Regions from separate parts of the Agromyces sp. NPDC029043 genome, predicted to be linked through region 1. Evidence: predicted binding sites of a transcription regulator. Region 1 holds the regulator's gene; the other holds the start of a gene.
What was found. The regulator LexA, encoded in region 1, represses DNA repair genes until DNA is damaged. The targets are predictions, from matches to a motif close to TCGAACANNTGTTCGA.

Region 1 (5,873 bases):
GACTTCGCGGCCGACCTCGCCGGCGAGGTGCTCGCGGGCGGCGCACCCGGACTCCACCTGTACACCTTCAATCGCCACGAGGCCGTGCTCGCCGTCCTGGACCGGCTCGGCCTCCGCACCATCCCCGCCCACGCGGGCACCGAGAGGAACACGAGAACACGATGACCGCACCCGCCTTCCCCGCCGGAACCATCCTCGGCTACCCCCGCATCGGGCGCCGCCGCGAGCTCAAGCACGCCGTCGAGGCGTTCTGGGCCGGCCGCATCGACGCCGACGAGCTCGAGCGCACCGCCGCCGGCCTGCGCGCCGCGACGCGCGAGCGCCTCGCCGCGCTCGGCCTCGGCCGCACCGACTCGGCGATCCCCGAGAGCTTCTCGTACTACGACCAGGTGCTCGACGCCGCGGTCGCGGTCGGCGCGATCCCGACGCGCTTCGCGAGGCTCCTGGACGCCGACGGCCGCCTCGATCTCGCCGGCTACTTCACGGTCGCGCGCGGCGAAGGGGCCGACGCGCCGCTCGAGATGACGAAGTGGTTCGACTCGAACTACCACTACCTCGTGCCCGAGATCGGTCCCGACACCGCGTTCGCCGCGCACGCCGACGCGCTCGTGGCGCAGGTGCGCGAGGCCCGGGAGGCCGGCTTCGTCACCCGCCCCGTGCTCGTCGGTCCGGTGACGTTCCTGCTGCTGGCCAAGGCGGCGGACGGCGCGCCCGAGGGATTCCGTCCGATCGACCGCCTCGACGACCTCGTGCCCGTCTACGCCGAGCTGCTCGCCGCGCTCCGCGACGCGGGCGCGGAATGGGTGCAGCTCGACGAGCCGGCGCTCGTGAGCGAGAGCTTCGACGAGCCGCGCGAGCGCATCCTCGAGGCGGTCGCCGCCGCATACGACCTGCTGGGTTCCGCCGAGGCGCGCTCGGCGATCTTCGTCGCGGCGCCCTACGGCTCGCTCGACGACGCGCTCCCCGTGCTCGCCGGCACGCCGGTCGAGGCCCTCGGACTCGACCTCGTGCGCGGCAGCGCGCCCGAGCAGCTCGATCCGGTGACCGAGGAGGCGCTCGCCGCGAAGACCCTGGTCGCGGGCGTCGTCGACGGCCACAACATCTGGCGAGGCGACCTCGAGCGCGCGTTCGTGCACGCCGAGGCGCTGCGCACATTCTCCGGCGATGTCGCGGTGTCGACGTCGACCTCGCTGCTGCACGTGCCGCACGACGTCGAGGACGAGTCCGCGCTCGACGCGCGCCTCGTGGGCTGGCTCGCCTTCGCCGACCAGAAGGTCGCACAGGTCGCGATCCTGGCGCGCGGTCTCGCCGAGGGCCGCGATGCGATCGCGTCCGAGCTCGACGCGGCATCCGCCTCGCTCGCCGACCGTGCCGCCGCGCCGGGCGTGCGCGTCCCCGCCGTGCGCGATCGCCTCGCGGCGCTCGACGCCGCCGCCTTCTCGCGGGCCGCGTACGACGCGCGCGTCGCCGCCCAGGAGGACCTCGCACTGCCGGCGCTGCCGACGACGACGATCGGGTCGTTCCCCCAGACCTCCGACATCCGCCGTGCCCGCGCCCGCCTCGTCAAGGGCGAGCTGACGGACGCCGCCTACCGCGAGCTCATGCGCGAGGAGATCGCCCGCGTCATCCGCCTGCAGGAGGAGCTGGGCCTCGACGTGCTCGTGCACGGCGAGCCGGAGCGCAACGACATGGTGCAGTACTTCGCCGAGCTGCTCGACGGCTTCGCCGTCACGCAGAACGGCTGGGTGCAGTCGTACGGCTCGCGCTGCACGCGCCCGTCGATCCTGTGGGGTGACGTGTCGCGTCCGGCGCCGATGACGGTCGAGTGGTCGGAGTACGCGCAGTCGCTGTCGGAGAAGCCCGTCAAGGGCATGCTCACCGGACCGGTGACCATCCTCGCCTGGTCGTTCGTCCGCGACGACCAGCCGCTCGGCGACACCGCGCGCCAGGTCGCGCTCGCGCTGCGCGATGAGATCACCGACCTCGAGGCGGCCGGGATCCGCGTGATCCAGGTCGACGAGCCGGCGCTGCGCGAGCTGCTTCCCCTCAAGCGCGCCGACCAGCCCGCCTACCTCGACTGGTCGGTCGGCTCGTTCCGGCTCGCGACGGGCGGCGCCGAGCCGGCCACGCAGGTGCACACCCACCTCTGCTATTCCGAGTTCGGCGTCGTCATCGACGCGATCCGCGAGCTCGACGCCGACGTCACCTCGATCGAGGCGGCGCGCAGCCGCATGGAGGTCGTCGACGACCTGTCGGCCAGCGGCTTCGACCACGGCGTGGGCCCGGGCGTGTACGACATCCACTCGCCCCGCGTGCCGAGCGTCGAGGAGGTGCAGTCGCTGCTCGAGCGCGCGGTCGGCGCGATCCCGGCCGGACGCCTCTGGGTGAACCCGGACTGCGGCCTCAAGACGCGCGGCTACGACGAGACGGTCGCGTCGCTCGCGAACATCGTCGAGGCGACGCAGGCGGTGCGCGCCGGCGTCGGGGTCGGGGCGACCGCGGGCTGAGCCCGGGCGCAGCCCGATCGAGGGGCGGATGTCGCGGCGCGAGGCCGCGGCATCCGCCCCTCGTCTCGTCAGACGTGCGGAGGACCGCTCAGGCCGCGCGCGGGACCGCTCAGACTGCGCGCAGGACCGCGACGACCTTGCCCAGCACCTCGGCGTGGTCGCCGAGGATCGGCTCGAACGCCGAGTTGCGGGGGAGCAGCCACGTGTGCCCGTCGCGCTGGCGGAGCACCTTGACGGTCGCCTCGCCGTCGAGCATGGCGGCGACGATCTCGCCGTTCTCGGCCGTGGGCTGCGAGCGCACCACGACCCAGTCGCCGTCGCAGATCGCCGCGTCGACCATCGAGTCGCCGACGACCTTCAGGATGAACAGCTCGCCCTTGCCGACGAGCTGGCGGGGGAGCGGGAAGACCTCTTCGACCTGCTGCTCGGCCGTGATCGGCACGCCGGCCGCGATGCGGCCCACGAGGGGCACCATCGCGGCGTCGCCGACCGGTGCCGGCTCGACGTCGGACGGGCGCGGCTCGGTGCCCGGCACGTCGATGAGCACCTCGAGCGCCCGCGGCCGGTTCGGGTCGCGCCGGAGATAGCCCGCGAGCTCGAGCTGGTTGAGCTGGTGCGTGACGCTCGAGAGCGAGGAGAGCCCGACCGCGTCGCCGATCTCGCGCATGCTCGGCGGGTAGCCGCGATCGGCCACCGAGCGGCGGATCACGTCGAGGATGGCGAGCTGCTTGGCGCTGAGCGTCTTGCGTCGACGGGACCGGCCGCCCGCGCCGCGTGCCTGGTCGATGTCGATGCTCACGGTGTCGCCTCTCGTCTCGGCCTCCGTCGGCCCGGATCGTGATGTCGGTGGTCGGTGCTGGACTGTCCCCGACATTCGAAACTGTATCCGCCTCGTACGCGCACGACAAACATCCGTTCGAGTGTGTCGCGGAAAACGACCGGTGATTCCCACCCGCCGGTCCTTGCAGCTTCGATTGTTCGAAGATATATTCGGAACACAGCTTCGCATCCGGCCCTCCCGGCCGAGGGCCGGATGCGGGGCTGTCGGGGAGGTGCGAGATGACTGCAGTGCTGATGGGAACCACGGTGGCACGGCCCGCGATGCCAGGCGGCGTCGTCCCGTCCGGTCGCACACGCCTCCGCCTCACGCGCCGTGGCCGTCTGGTCTTCACCGCGCTGGCGGCGCTGCCGATCGTGGTGGGCGTGCTGATCGGCTCGCTCGCGTCGGGCGGAGCGGTCGCCGGCATCGACGACGGCGCGGGTCCCGCGGTCTTCGACACCGTGGTGGTCGGGGCGGGCGACACCCTGTGGGGCATCGCCGAATCCCTCGCGCCCACGGCCGACCCGCGCGACGTGATCCACGAGATCATGCAGCTCAACGGGCTTCGCGAGCCGGTGGTGCAGCCGGGCCAGCGCCTCGCGCTGCCGGTCGTCGAGTAGCGGCGATCGGCGACTGGGCCGCCGGTGGGCACGGTCGTCGAGGTGGTTGGGGCGACGGGAGCCGAAACGTCGCTTCGCCCGCCGATACCATTGATCGGTGACGAGTCTCGACGACCTTCCCATCCGCGACGACCTTCGCGGCAAGTCTCCCTACGGCGCACCGCAGAAGGTCGTGCCCGTCGCACTGAACGTCAACGAGAACACGCATCCGATCCCCGAGGATGTCGCGCACGACATCGTCGCACGGGTCGCGGCGGCGATCATCGGGCTCAACCGCTACCCCGACCGCGAGTTCACCGACCTCCGGGTCGCGCTCGCACGGTACCTCGGCCACGGGCTGGAACCGTCACGGCTGTGGGCGGCGAACGGGTCGAACGAGGTGCTCCAGCACATCCTCCAGGCCTTCGGGGGCCCCGGCCGACGCGCGCTGGGCTTCGCGCCCACCTACTCGATGTACGGCCTGCTCGCCTCGGGCACCGGCACCGAGTGGGTCACCGCCGAGCGCGACGCCGACTTCGAGCTCTCGCCCGAGACCGCCGTCGACGCCGTCCTCCGCCACGATCCCGACATCGTGCTGCTGTGCGCCCCGAACAATCCCACCGGCACCCCGTTGTCGCTCGAGACCGTCGCGGCGGTGGCCGATGCCGCCCGGGGTGTGGTCGTGGTCGACGAGGCGTATTTCGAGTTCGCCGATCCGGGCACTCCGAGCGCGCTCACGCTGCTCGCGGGCCGGCCGCGGCTGCTCGTCTCCCGGACCATGAGCAAGGCGTTCGCATTCGCCGGCGCTCGCGTCGGCTACCTCGCCGCCGACCCGGCGGTCATCGACGCGCTCCGGCTCGTGCGGTTGCCCTATCACCTGTCGGCGCTCACGCAGGCCGCCGCGCTCGGCGCCCTGGCCCACTCCGACGAGATGCTCGCGATGGTCGACGAGATCCGTTCGCAGCGCGACCGGATCGTCCGCGAACTCGACGGGCTCGGCTACCGGCCCTATCGCAGCGGCGCCAACTTCGTGCTCTTCGGCGGCGTCGACGACCCGCACGCCGTCTTCGAGGCGCTGCTCGAGCGCGGCATCCTCATCCGCGAGATCGGCCTGCCCGGATGCCTGCGCGTCACCGCCGGCACCGAGGCCGAGACCACCGCGTTCCTCGAGGCGATGGCGGCGTTCACCCCTGCCCGCGTCGCCGCCCGCTGATCACCCTCACGACCACCCTGAATAGGATGACCGCATGACCACCGATCGCCCCGCGCGAACCGCGCGCGTGCAGCGCGAGACCAGCGAGTCGAGCATCGACCTCTCTCTCGACCTCGACGGCACGGGCACGAGCGACATCGAGACGAGCGTGCCCTTCTACGACCACCTCCTCACGGCGTTCGCGAAGCACTCGCTCACCGACCTCACCGTGCGCGCGAAGGGCGACATCGAGATCGACGTGCACCACACGGTCGAAGACGTCGGCATCGTGCTCGGCACCGCCATCCGCCAGGCGCTCGGCGACAAGCGCGGCATCTCCCGGTACGGCGACGCGCTCGTCCCCCTCGACGAGGCCCTCGCGCGAGCCGTCGTCGACATCTCGGGTCGTCCCTACCTCGTGCACGCGGGCGAACCGGCGGGGTTCGAGTTCCACCTCATCGGAGGGCACTTCACGGGTTCCATGGTGCAACACGTCTTCGAGGCCATCACGTTCAACGCCGCGCTCACCGTGCACGTCGACGTGGTCCGCGGGCGAGACCCGCACCACATCGCCGAGGCCGAGTTCAAGGCGTTCGCGCGCGCGTTCCGGCAGGCCAAGGCGTACGACCCGCTCGTGACGGGCATCCCGTCGACCAAGGGGGCTCTGTGAGCGCCGTGCGCCGCGTCGCCGTGCTCGACTACGGTTCGGGCAACGTGCACTCGGCCGCGAAGGCGCTCGAGCATGCCGGGGCCGA
Region 2 (5,873 bases), on a different contig from region 1:
GCAGCGGCCGCGGCGTGCGCGTCGGCGTGCTCGACGGCGTCGGCAGCCCAGTCGCGGCCGACGATGAGGGTGAGGTCGTTGCGGATGGCGGTGCGCAGGCGGTCGTCGACCGGGCCGGATCCGGCGGTCGCGATGGCGACGAGATGGCTGAGCGCGGTGTCGTGCAGTCGGGCGATGGCGCGGAGCTCGTAGTCGTGGCGGATGGTGAGCTCTCGCGTCTGCTGGCTGGCCCGGTGCAGGGCGGTCTCGCGGCGGTCGACCACGCGGCGCGAGACGGCGTCGAAGGTGCGGGCGATCACGACGATGCCGAGGGTCGCGGTCGCCGCGAGGCCGGGCTCCCAGTCGGCACCGGCGGTGGCGGCGCCGAGGAACGCGGCGGCCTCCCCGAGGCCCCAGCCGAGCACGGCCCACGTGATCGCGATGCCCGATCCGACGCCGGCGCCGCCGACGAGCACGAGCGCGGCGCGGGAGAGGGCGACGAGCGCGGTGTCGGCGGCGTTGTCGACCTCGCCCGAGCCGAAGACGAGCGCCGTCAGGCCGTAGACGGCGGCGGTTCCGGCGATGAGCGAGAGGACGGTGAGCGTGACGGTGCCGTAGCGGGCGACGAGGAACAGCAGGAGCGCTTGGAGCGCGAGCAACGCGGTCGCGGCGAATGCGGCGCGCTGACGGTCGGGGCCCTCGCCGGCGGGGGTCGCGGCGGCGATCACCGACGCGATCGTGAGCAGCAGTGCCGAGCCCAGGCAGACGGCGGCGGCCCATTGCCCGGCGCGCGACAGCGCACGGCTGAGGGACTCGCGCGCCAGGTGCTCGGGCAGACCCAGCGTCATGTGTGCTCCGATCCGGCCGCGACGCGCACGGCCCTGCGCGGGATTATCGCAGGCTGCGGGCGCGCGGCCCAACGCCGGCGGCCCCTCGCGCTCGCGCGGTCGCCCGCCGCCGCGGCGAGTTGCGACCGGTCGCGGTCGGACGCGGCGGCGCGGGTCAGAACAGCATCGCGGGGGCCGCGGCGCCGAGGTCGACCTGGCCGAGTTCGGACGCCGCGGCGCGCGCGGCGCGCTCGCCCACGGTGGTCGTGCGGGGGCCTCGCCCGAGCGCCGAGGATCGCACTCCCCCGGTGACGACGTCTTCACGGCCCCGCTCGAGCCGGTGCGAGCGGATGAGCGGGCGGATGCGTGCGGCGAGCCAGTCGCGGTACTCGCCGGGCGCGTATGCGCTGGCGCCCGGGTACATCGCGCGGTACTTGGGCACGAGCTCGGGGTGCTCGCGGGCGAGCCACTGGAAGAACCACGGCTTCACGGCGCCGCGCAGGTGCAGCGCGGAGTAGATGACGCTCGTCGCGCCGGCGGCCTTGGCGCTGCGCAGCGCCTCGTCGAGGTGCGCGCGCGTGTCGGTGAGGTACGGGAGGATCGGCATCAGGAACACCGAGCAGTCGAACCCTGCGTCGCGCACGGCGGTGACCGTCGCGAGCCGCGCGGCGGTCGTGGGCGTTCCCGGTTCGATGGAGCGCTGCAGTTCGTCGTCGTACACCGCGATCGACATCGCCAGGTCGACGGGCACGTGCTCGCGCGCCGCGACGAGCAGGGGAAGGTCGCGCCGCAGCAGCGTGCCCTTGGTGAGCACGCTGAACGGCGTTCCGCTCTCGGCGAGCGCCTCGATGATGCCGGGCATGAGCGAGTACCGCCCTTCGGCCCGCTGGTACGGGTCGGTGTTCGTGCCGAGCGCGACGGGCTCATGCCGCCACGCGGGCCGCGCCAGCTCGCGCCGCAGCACGTCGGCCACGTTCACCTTCACGATGATCTGCCGATCGAAGTCCTCCCCCGCATCGAGGTCGAGGTAGTTGTGCGTCGGCCGGGCAAAACAGTATGCGCATGCATGGGTGCAGCCCCGGTACGGGTTGATGGTCCAGCCGAACGGGACGTAGGACTGGCCCGGCACCTTGTTGAGCGCGGATTTGGCGAGCACCTCGTGGAACGTCACGCCCGCGAACTCGGGCGTCTGCACCGATCGCACGAGGTTGTTCAGACGCGCGAGCCCGGGCAATGCATCCTGCTGATCGACACCAAGCTCCTGACCGTTCCATCGCACACGAACATTCGAACACATGTTCGAATGCAGGGCAAGCGGATGTCGCGGCGCGCCGCATCCTCGAGATCCCCCGCGCTGGTGACCGCCAGTCGCGGCGGGAGAGTGTTTGCAATCGGCTCGTGTGAGCGCGCCCTCACATGAGGGCGGGCCGACACGAACAGCTTGGAGACCACCCCCGCGATCATTCGCCCGCTCGCTCGCTCGCTCAGAGTGCCATGTGAGCGCGCCCTCACATCAGGGCGGGCCGATGCGAGCAGCTTGGAGACCGTCCCCGCGATCATTCGCCCGCTCGCTCGCTCGCTCGCCCAGAGTGCCATGTGAGCGCGCCCTCACATGAGGGCGCGTTCACACGAGCGATTTCGAAACCGTCGCCGGATTGAGGAGGGGCGGCGAGGTTCGAGACGGGCGCGAAGCGACCCTCCTCGATCCGCAGCGGGAGCAGGGTTTCGACACGGGTGCGGAGCGCCCTCCTCACACCCTCAGAGAGTGCGGATCAGCACGAAGCGAAGCGGCCGCCCCGCAGGACGACCGCTCCGCTCATGCCGCTCAGACTGGTTCGGCTACTCCTCGAACCGGTTCTTGAACGCGTCGGTGCTCTTCCCGGCGCCGTGGGACTTGCCGGGCACCGGTGCGACGGCGTTCACGGTCGACGCGTCGAACGCGAACGTGATGATCGCCGCCGCGATCGCATCGGCGTTGACGTCGAGGGCGTCGAGGTTGACGTTGCCCACGAGCGCGTAGTCCTCGGCGAGCGCCGCGTAGAGGGCCGCATCCTGCCCCTCACCGGTGAGGTTGTCGCACGGACGGTGGTAGCACGGATCGAGCGCCGCCCCGGCGACGCCGCCGAACGTGGCGGCCTCGGCAGCCGTCTTCGGCACCTCGGCGCCGGTGAACAGGCCCCCGGCCGGGACTCCCACCGCGATGAACGGACCGTAGTCGGAACGGCCCGAGAACTCGGTGTCGACGTACGGCTCGCCGCGGCTCGTGTAGAACTGCTCGAACACGTCCTCGATCTCGGCCGACCCCTCGGGGATGAAGCCCGGCGCGGCGGTGCCGCTCGAGTTGTCGCCGTCGTAGATGCCGAACGTGTAGTTCGGCGAGGCGACCATGTCGAAGTTGAGGTAGAGCGCGATGTTCGCGATCTCCTCGTCGGTCAACTGGTCGACGTAGTACTCGGAGCCGAGGAGACCCTCCTCCTCCGCACCCCACCAGGCGAACCGGACGGTGTTGTTCGGCTTGACCTTGCTCATCTGGATCGCCGTCTCGAGCAGGGCCGCCGATCCGGAGCCGTTGTCGTTGATGCCCGCGCCGTCCTGCACGCTGTCGAGGTGCGCGCCCGCCATGACGACGTTCGCATCGTTGCCGGTCGCGGTCTCGGCGAAGACGTTCCAGGTCGTGCGGGTCTCGGCCTCGTAGTCGACCGTCACCGTGACCGTCGCGCCCGGCGTCGACGCGAGGTCGGAGCCCGCGGCGAAGGTCGTGAAGACCGCCGGGATCCTGAGTCCCGTCGCGTCGCCGATCATGTTCAGCAGGCCCGTGCGCCCGGCCTGCCCCTCGTTCATGATGATGACCCCCGCAGCTCCCGCCGCCTGCGCGTGGAGCGCCTTCACCGCGAAGCCGCACGTGCCGCGCTGCATGAGCGCGATGCCGCCCACCGGGAATCCGGCGAAGTCAGCGGCCTCGCACCCGCTCGTGTTCGAGTTCGCGACCGGGCCGGGCGGGAGGACCAGGTCGACCGGCACCAGGGCCCCCGTCGCCGTGCCCTCGGGCACGCCGGTGTCCCACCGCGCGCGCAGGAAGTCCACCTCGTTGACGAAGGCCCGCGGGTTCGGGCTGACGCGGATCAGTTCGGAGTTCTCCTCGGTGTACGGGAACGGGAACTCCTGCACGACGGGCGTGTATCCCGCGGCCTCGAGCTGGTCGACGACGTAGTCGACGGATGCCTCGTACCCCTCGCGGCCCGCTGCGCGGTCGCCGTACTGGTCGGCGATCTCCTGGAACGCCTCGAGGTGCGACATCACCCCGTCGAGGGTGACGGCCTTCGTGATCTTGCCGACCGAGTTCGGGTTGCCACTCGGTGCCGCGTACGCGGGTACGGCATATGCGACGGATACGGCCAGGGCGCTCGCCGCGACGGCGGCGAGTGCCCGACGGCTGGTGGACGACATGACATCTCCTCCCGCGCGACGGCCCCCATGCCGTCGCGCTGTCTCCGAACCTAGCCACGCGCGACCCGCGGGGGAAGAGGAGGCACGAGTCCGGTTGCTCACGGCGAGCGCGAGCGCCGCCGGAAGCCGTTCGCTCGGCTCGTGTGAAGGCAGCCTCAATCGAGGCGGCCTTCACACGAGGTATTTCGAAACGGTCCTGCGGCGGGTCTCCGCACGACGAGTCCGGGCGACTCGGCCCGCCGTCGCAGCCGCCGACTCACCCCGACGACGCAGCAGGTCGACTACGCTGCGGCTCGCGCCGCCGCCCGGCCGTCGAGGGCGAGGGTCTCGCCAGCCCATCGCCGGCGCAGCCAGCGGTCGTGGCTGGCGATCACGACCGCGCCCGGGTAGCCGCCCAGCGCCTCCTCGAGCTCACCCGCGAGGGCCAGCGAGAGGTGGTTCGTCGGCTCGTCGAGCAGGAACACGTGCGGCGGCGACGCGATCACCAGCGCGAGCGCGAGGCGGCGCTGCTGTCCGACCGAGAGGCGCCCGACCGGGCGGTCCAGGTCGCGCGGTGCGACGAGGCCGAGGCCGGCGAGCGGCACGCGCTCGGCGCGCCGCTCCCCCAGCGTCCGGGCGTAGATCGCGCGCGGCGTGGCATCCGGATCGGCAAAGCGCACGTCCTGCTCGAGCAGCCCCACGCGCAGCCCGCGCCGGCGGTGCAGCACGCCCCGCTCGGGTGCGAGGCGCCCCGCGAGGAGCGCCAGCAGCGTCGACTTGCCCGCGCCGTTCGCCCCTGTCACGAGCAGCCGCGTCGCGGGCGCGATGCGCAGCGACTCGAGCTCGAGACGGCCGTCGACCGCGACCTCGGCCGCCTGCAGCAGCAGCCCCGACTCGTCGTCGAGGACGTGCGACCCCGACGGGATGCCCGCGAACGACAGCGGCGCCGGCGGCTTCGCCACCTGCGACCGCTCCAGCTCGGCCAGGCGCACCTCGGCATTGCGGACCCGACGCGACACCGCCTGCTCGACGCCCTCGCGCTTGAAGTGCTTGAGGAACTTGTCGTTGTCGGTGGGCGCGCGGCCGTGCGCGACCGAACGCGCCGACTCGGCCACGGCGAGCCGCAGCCTCCGCAGCTCAGCCTGCTCGTCGTCGTACTGCCGCTGCCAGCGAGCCCGCTCGTCGACGCGCACCGCGAGGTACTCGCTGAACGAACCGCCGAAGACCGTGCCCACGGATGCCGCGAGCACCGCATCGCGCGACCCCGCCCCCGACGGCCGACCCGACGCCGCCTGCGCGAGCGCCGTCGCGCCCGCCCGCCCCGGGTCGAGGTCGAGCAGCCCCGTCGCCGCACGATCGAGGAACTCGCGATCGTGGCTCGCGAACACGACCGGCCCGCGCCACGCGCGCAGGCGCTCCTCGAGGAACGCGGCCGCGTCGTCGTCGAGGTGGTTCGTGGGCTCGTCGAGCAGCAGCGCATCGGGCGAGGAGAGCAGCAGCGCGGCCAGCGCGAACCGGCTGCGCTGGCCGCCCGAGAGCTCGTCGACGCGCCGATCGCGCGCGAGACCCGACAGGCCGAGGCCGTCGAGCAGCTCGTCGCGACGACGGTCCACCGACCACACCTCGGCCCGCTCGGCCGCC

Region 2: ACZ4TW_RS17095 (Rv2578c family radical SAM protein) is a predicted target of LexA. The motif match lies at 2,094-2,109, and genes of this name have one in related genera.

What each region holds. Positions count from the first base shown of each region.
Region 1 covers NZ_JBVHVX010000001.1:43,469-49,341, reverse strand. Annotated here, with positions in the region: gene ACZ4TW_RS00210 (methylenetetrahydrofolate reductase) at 1-165, shown strand, start outside; gene metE (5-methyltetrahydropteroyltriglutamate--homocysteine S-methyltransferase) at 162-2,507, shown strand; gene lexA (transcriptional repressor LexA) at 2,617-3,294, opposite strand; gene ACZ4TW_RS00195 (LysM peptidoglycan-binding domain-containing protein) at 3,567-3,947, shown strand; gene ACZ4TW_RS00190 (histidinol-phosphate transaminase) at 4,045-5,139, shown strand; gene hisB (imidazoleglycerol-phosphate dehydratase HisB) at 5,174-5,788, shown strand; gene hisH (imidazole glycerol phosphate synthase subunit HisH) at 5,785-5,873, shown strand, end outside.
Region 2 covers NZ_JBVHVX010000015.1:75,808-81,680, forward strand. Annotated here, with positions in the region: gene ACZ4TW_RS17090 (sensor histidine kinase) at 1-827, opposite strand, end outside; gene ACZ4TW_RS17095 (Rv2578c family radical SAM protein) at 982-2,085, opposite strand; gene ACZ4TW_RS17100 (M28 family peptidase) at 2,646-4,253, opposite strand; gene ACZ4TW_RS17105 (ABC-F family ATP-binding cassette domain-containing protein) at 4,535-5,873, opposite strand, start outside.